3 regions of the Chromobacterium rhizoryzae genome follow, and region 3 is predicted to be linked to each of the others. Evidence: predicted binding sites of a transcription regulator. Region 3 holds the regulator's gene; each other region holds the start of a gene.
What was found. The regulator sigma-54, encoded in region 3, starts transcription at its own class of promoters, with help from an activator protein. The targets are predictions, from matches to a motif close to CTGGCACGCTTCATGCTT.

Region 1: glnK (P-II family nitrogen regulator) is a predicted target of sigma-54. The motif match lies at 1,445-1,462, and genes of this name have one in related genera.
Region 2: flgB (flagellar basal body rod protein FlgB) is a predicted target of sigma-54. The motif match lies at 1,285-1,302, and genes of this name have one in related genera.

The regions. Positions count from the first base shown of each region.
Region 1 covers NZ_CP066126.1:4,370,494-4,372,757, reverse strand. Annotated here, with positions in the region: gene JC616_RS19880 (ammonium transporter) at 1-1,016, opposite strand, end outside; gene glnK (P-II family nitrogen regulator) at 1,046-1,384, opposite strand; gene JC616_RS19870 (accessory factor UbiK family protein) at 1,710-1,997, shown strand; gene JC616_RS19865 (YifB family Mg chelatase-like AAA ATPase) at 2,002-2,264, shown strand, end outside.
Region 2 covers NZ_CP066126.1:2,061,247-2,063,510, reverse strand. Annotated here, with positions in the region: gene JC616_RS09455 (flagellar hook assembly protein FlgD) at 1-425, opposite strand, end outside; gene flgC (flagellar basal body rod protein FlgC) at 437-847, opposite strand; gene flgB (flagellar basal body rod protein FlgB) at 847-1,260, opposite strand; gene JC616_RS09440 (response regulator) at 1,562-2,264, shown strand, end outside.
Region 3 covers NZ_CP066126.1:1,134,708-1,136,971, forward strand. Annotated here, with positions in the region: gene hpf (ribosome hibernation-promoting factor, HPF/YfiA family) at 1-265, opposite strand, end outside; gene JC616_RS05160 (RNA polymerase factor sigma-54) at 333-1,754, opposite strand; gene lptB (LPS export ABC transporter ATP-binding protein) at 1,758-2,264, opposite strand, start outside.

The DNA.
Region 1 (2,264 bases), 2.1 Mb from region 3:
CCCCAGAAGCACACCACGCCGGCCGCCAGGCCGATGATCAGCGCGCCCTTGACGTCCACGAAGCCGGCGGCGGGCGTGATGGCGACCAAGCCGGCGACCGCGCCCGAGGCAATGCCCAGCACCGAAGGCTTTTTCTTGGTGAGCCATTCGGCGAACATCCAGGCCAGCGCGGCGGCGGCGGTGGCGAGCTGAGTGGTGACCATCGCCATGCCGGCGCGGCCGTCCGCCGCGGCGGCGGAGCCGGCGTTGAAGCCGAACCAGCCCACCCACAACATGGACGCGCCCACCAGGGTCAGCACCAGGTTATGCGGCGGCATCGCCTCCTTGCCGAAGCCGACGCGCTTGCCCAGCACCAAGGCGGTCACCAGGCCGGCGATACCGGCGTTGATGTGCACCACGGTGCCGCCGGCGAAGTCCAGCACGCCCTTGTCCGCCATCCAGCCGCCCGGCGCCCAGACCCAGTGAGCCACTGGCACGTAGACCAGCAAGGACCACAAGGCCATGAAGACCAGCATGGCGGAAAACTTCATCCGCTCGGCGAAGGCCCCGGTGATCAGCGCCGGAGTGATGATGGCGAAGGTCATCTGGAAGGTCATGAACACTGATTCAGGAATGGTGCCGGCCAGCGGGTGCACGGCCAGTTTGCCGGCCTCTTTGAGGTAAACCATGCCGTCCAGCATCACGCGGCTCAAATCGCCCAGATAGGGGCTGCCGACGGTGAAGGCCAGGCTGTAGCCGATGACCGCCCATAGCACCGTGATCAGCGCGGTGATGGCGAAGCTTTGCATCAGCGTCGCCAGCACGTTCTTTTTGCGCACCATGCCGCCATAGAACAGCGCCAGGCCGGGAATGGTCATGAACAGCACCAGGGCGGTGGAGATCAGCATCCAGGCGGTGTCGCCGGCGCTGATGCTCTTGGCGTCGGCAATCGCCGGACCCGCCGGTGCGGCGGCCAAGGCCAGCGGAGCCGCCAGGCTCAAGCCGGCGAGCTGAATGGTTGCGAGCAGTTTTTTCATTGTCGTTTCCCCTGTGTCTCTATCGCGGTTCAGACCGCGTCGGCGTCGGTTTCGCCGGTGCGGATACGCACCACTTGTTCCAAGTCGTAGACGAAGATCTTGCCGTCGCCGATCTTGCCGGTGCGGGCGGACTTTTCGATGGCTTCCACCACCTGATCCAGCAAAGCGTCGTCTATGGCGATCTCCAGCTTGACCTTGGGCAGGAAGTCCACCACGTATTCGGCGCCGCGATAGAGTTCGGTGTGTCCTTTTTGACGGCCGAAGCCTTTGACTTCGGTAACCGTGACCCCTTGCACGCCGATGGCGGACAAGGCTTCGCGGACTTCATCCAGCTTGAAGGGCTTGATGATGGCGGAAACGAGTTTCATGACTGCTCCTTAGGGTCTGATGATCCGGTGGCTTGAGATGAGCGCTGCTGTAGCGTCGATACGCATGAATCGTGCCAGGCCTGATTGGCGCAAAAGAAAACCCTAAGATCATGTTGCAACGCAAAAAAGGCCTGTACTGGCCGTTTTGGCACTTTCCCGGTGCATGGGGTCGTGGCGGGCCGCACTGATTTGGTGCCGCAAGCACTGTGGCGTCAGGGGAGGGGCCTGGCCGGATCGCTCTAGGCCGGGTGCGCGCCGGCGGGTGGCGGACTTGGCTTTTTGCTACACTCTGCACTGTTATCACTTACTCATAAGGAGCCGCGTCATGTTGAGCCAAAAGCTGTTTGAGGAAATCGGCAACAAGATCAGCGAAACCATCGCCGCCAGCCCGGCCAAGGACATCGAGAAAAACGTCAAAGCGATGATGGCCTCCACCTTTAGCAAGATGGATCTGGTGACGCGCGAGGAGTTCGACGTGCAGCAGGAGGTGCTGGTGCGCACCCGGGAGAAGCTGGCGCAGCTGGAGCTGAAGCTGGGGCGCCTGGAGGCGCAGGTATTCCCGGAGGAAACGCAGGCCGCGGTAGAAGCGCAATCAGAACTCGGCCACTCCTAGCGATATGACGCTGGCCGTGGTGGCAAGCCGGGCGCTGGCAGGGTTGGAAGCGCCCGAGGTCGCGGTGGAAGTGCATCTGGCCAACGGTTTGCCCGCATTCACCATTGTCGGCCTGCCTGACCTTGAGGTGAAGGAAAGCCGGGAGCGTGTGCGCGCGGCGATTTTAACCTCGGGTTTTGAGTTTCCGGCCCGGCGCATCACCGTCAACCTGGCTCCGGCCGATCTGCCCAAGGACTCCGGCCGTTTCGATCTGCCCATCGCCATCGG
Region 2 (2,264 bases), 930 kb from region 3:
TTGACGTTGACTTTCACCGTTTGCGCCGGCCCGTTCAGCAAGACGCCGGCCGGGGTGGTGCCGCCATCCGGCGGCTTGGGCAGGCTGCTGCCGGCCACCAGCACTTTTTTGCCTATCATGCTGGACGCCATCAGCGACTGGGAGGCCGCCTGCGCGCCGATCAAGGCCTGCATGGACTGGTTCAGCTGCTGAATGCCGCCCACCTGGCTGATCTGCGCCATCTGGGCCGTCATCTGGCTGTTGTCCATCGGATTCATCGGGTCCTGGGAACGCATCTGGGCCACGAACAGCTTCAGAAAGGTGTTCTGAATGTCGCTGGCGCTGGAGCCCACCACGCCGGAATTGCTCTTGCTGCCGTTGACGCTGCTGTTCGGATTGGTCTGAGTCTGACTGTTCAACACGTCATAAGGATTTGCGCTAGCCATCGCCTAACTCCTCACTGGCCAAGCTGCAGCACTTTTTGCTGCAGCGTCTTGGCGGTATTCATGATTTCGACATTGTTCTGATAGGCGCGGGAGGCGGCGATCATGTCGGCCATCTCCTCCACCGGATTCACGTTCGGCATCGTCACATAGCCGCGCTGGTCGGCCAGCGGATTGCCCGGATCGTACTTGAGCCGCGGCGGAGTCTGGTCTTCGACCACCGCGGTCACGCGCACGCCGGCCACCTGCGGCTGCGCCGCCGTCACCGGAATCGCGGTGAACACCGCGTGACGCCCTTTGTAGGGCTCGCCGGTGGAGCTGGTCGAGCTTTCCGCGTTGGCGATATTGCTGGCCACCAGGCTGAGGCGCATCGATTGCGCCGACATCGCCGAACCGGAAATGGAAAACACATTGGACAAAGACATCAGCTATTGCCTCCCTGGCCCTGGATCGCCGAACTCAGGCCGCTGATCCGCTTGTTCAGAAAAGTCAGCGTCGACTGGAAGCGGACCGCGTTGTCGGCGAAAGCCGCCCGCTCCACATCCATGTCCACGGTGTTGCCGTCCACGCTGGGCTGCACCGCCGCGCGGTATTGCAGCGCGGCGCCGTTGCCCGCGCCGCCGGCCCCGGCTAGGTGGCGGGCATCGGTCAGATTCATCGCCAAACGACCCTGCGCATCGGTCTGCGCCTGCAAGGCCTTGCCGAAGTCGAAATCCACCGCTTTGTAGTTGGGGGTTTCGTCGTTGGCGATATTGCTGGCCAGCACCTCGGTGCGATAGGCCCGCAAATTCAGCGCTCGCTGCTGAAAGTCGAAATGTTTGGCGATTTTGTCTAGCATGTCAGCCTCCTTGAGGCGACCTTAAAGCAGGAAGCGTGCCAAGCCATACAGACACGCCAGCGCATTGATTTTTCTAGGCAATCCGTCAAACCCTCGGCCGCAACTGCCCAAACGGCAACAATGAGCGGCAAGATTTGCCGCCTCCGGCCCAAGCGACAGATTTTGCTTGCCGCACCGCGCAATTCGTGCCAAACCAACATAAGAACCATTGAAGACGCGTCCGGAATCGCCGACACTCAGACATTGGCCGGCGATGGCGGGCGGCTTTGAGAAAATAGAGAAGACAGGCGGGGGAAGAGGCATGCTGGAAGTACAACATTTAATCATCTCGCTGGCGGAACCATCGCATGTGCAAGCGCAGATCATCAGCAAGGCGCTGGGCGAGATGGGCATCTCCAAAGTGGAGATCCATCCCAACGGCGAAGCGCTGCTCAACCGCGCGCGCGAGTCGCGCCCCGACTTGGTGATCAGCGCCTACTATCTGCCCGACATGACCGGCCAGCAGTTGCTGCAGCAGATGCGCGAAAGCGCCGATCTCAGCGGCATGCCCTTCATTCTGGTCTCAAGCGAAACCAATCCGGAACGGCTGGAGCCCATCCGCCAGGCCGGCAGCCTGGGCATTCTGCCCAAGCCCTTCACCAGCGGCCAACTGGACGAGGTGCTGGCCAACGCGCTGGACTTCATCAATACCGAGAGCCTGGCCATGGAGGTGGACACGGATCTGGCCAACGTCCAGGTGTTGATCGTCGACGACAGCCAGACCTCGCGCCGCCATGTGCGCGCCGTGCTGGAGCGCCTGGGCTTCGAACACTTCACCGAAGCCGCCAGCGGCGCCGACGCGCTGCCCTTGCTGGAAAACGAAAGCTTCCAGCTGATCATCGTCGACTACCACATGCCCGGCATGGACGGCTGCGAGCTGGCGCGCCACATCCGTCAGAACAGCGCTCAGGGGCGAACGCCCATCCTGATGATCACCAGCGAGACCGACCACGACCGGCTGGCCG
Region 3 (2,264 bases):
TGTGTTTCAGCACTTGACGGTCCAGCTTGTCGATCAGCAGATCGATGGCGGCGTACATATCGGATTCGGTGGCTTCCACGTGGATGTCCTTGCCGGACAGATGCACGTTGACTTCGGCCTTTTGCACCAGTTTATCAACAGACAGAGTAACGGAAATGTCGATCACATGGTCGACATGTCGAGTAACGCGCTCCATTTTGGTTTCAACGTATTCGCGCAGGGCGGGAGTTACTTCCAGATGCAGTCCAGTTACTTTGAGGTTCATACCCTAGCTCCTTCTGGTGTTGACAGTCCGGTCGGGTCGGCCGGATCGCTGTATTCCGCCGCCTGGGTCACAGCGTCTTGCGCTGGTTGACCGGCGGTATCTGCATGGCTTCACGATACTTGGCTATCGTGCGTCTGGCAACTTGTATTCCCTGTTTGGCCAGCGCTTCGACCAGGGCGCTGTCGGACAGCGGTTTGCTCGGCGATTCGGCGTCGATCAGGCTGCGGATGTGGGCCTTGATCGCGGTGGCGGAGCACTCGCCGCCGCTGTCGGTTTCCAGCGCGCTGCCGAAGAAATACTTGAGCTCGAACAGGCCGCGCGGGCAGAGCAGGTATTTCTGGGTGGTGACCCGGGACACCGTGGATTCATGCAGGCCCAGCTCGTCCGCGATGTCGCGCAGAATCAGCGGGCGCATGGCCACTTCGCCGTGTTCAAAGAACGATTGCTGCCGTTCAACGATAGCTTCCGCCACTTTCAGGATAGTGTCAAATCGCTGCTGGATGTTCTTCACCAGCCATTTGGCCTCCTGCAGCCGCGAGGACATTTCGCCGTTGCCGCCGCGGTTTTCCGCCAGCAGTCGCGCGTACATCTGGTTGACGCGCAAGCGAGGCACGGCGCCGCCGTTGAGGGAGGCCACCCAGCGTCCCTTGCGTTTTCTGACCGAGACGTCGGGGATCACGTACTGGGTGTCGCTGGCGCCGAAACCGGCGGTGGGGCGGGGGTTGAGGCGGGCGATCAGCGCCTGGGCGGCGCGCAGTGCGGCGTCGTCCACGCCCAGCTGTTTTTTCAGCCGGGTGTAGTCGCGGTTGCCCAGCAAGGCCAGGTGGTCGCGGACGATGGCCAGCGCCAGGCCGCGCTGCGGCTCGTCCGGGTCCAGCCGCTGCAATTGCAGCGCCAGCGCTTCCGGCAAGGAGCGCGCGCCGACGCCGGGCGGGTCGAACTGCTGCAGCAGGCGCAGGCCTATCATCAGCTCGTCGGCCTCGATTTCCAGTTCCAGCGGCAGGTGGCTGGCGATGTCTTCCAGCGTCTGGCCCAGATAGCCGTCGTCGTCCAGCTCTTCAATCAGCAGCTGGACGATGGCCTGATCGCGCGTAGGCAGCGCCACTTCACCCAACTGCGCCAGCAGGTGCTCGCGCAGGCTGATAGGACAGGGCACGTTCAGCATCGGGTCCAGCTCGTCGTCGCCGTCGCCGCGGCGTCCGCCGCTGCCCCAGTCGCTCAGTTCGCCGGTCTCCGCGCCGCGTTCGCCGTCGTCGCCGGAGGCGTCGTCGCGGCTTTCCGCCGGGGCCTCCGGTTCCTGGGCGGCGGCGTCCGGCGCTTCGCCCTGCGGCGCTTCGTCGCCGCGCTCCAGCAAGGGATTGTCCAGCAAGAAGCGCTCGACTTCGGTCTGCAGGTCGAGGGTGGACATCTGCAGCAGCTTGATCGATTGCTGCAGCTGCGGCGTCAGGGTCAGCTGCTGCGATACCTTGAGCTGAAGTGTCTGTTTCATCGCTTACAGGTGGAAGTGTTCGCCAAGGTAAACTTCGCGCACCTTCTCGTTGTTGACCAGTTCTTCCGGCTCGCCGGAGGCGAGCACCGAGCCTTCGCTGATGATGTAGGCGCGGTCGCAGATGCGCAGGGTTTCGCGCACATTGTGGTCGGTGATCAGCACGCCGATGCCGCGTTCCTTCAGGAAGGAGATGATTTTCTGGATGTCGATCACCGCGATCGGATCGACGCCGGCGAAGGGTTCGTCCAGCAGGATGAAGCGCGGCCGGGTGGCCAGCACGCGGGCGATCTCCACGCGGCGGCGTTCGCCGCCGGACAGCGACAGCGCGCTGCTGTCGCGCAGGTGGCCGATATTGAGGTCGTCCAGCAGCAGGTCCAGTTCCTTGTCCAGTTCCTTGCCTTTGAGGCCGGACACTTCCAGGATGGCGGCGATGTTCTCCTCCACCGTCATGCGGCGGAAGATGGAAGCTTCCTGCGGCAGATAGCCGAGGCCCAGGCGCGCGCGCTGGTG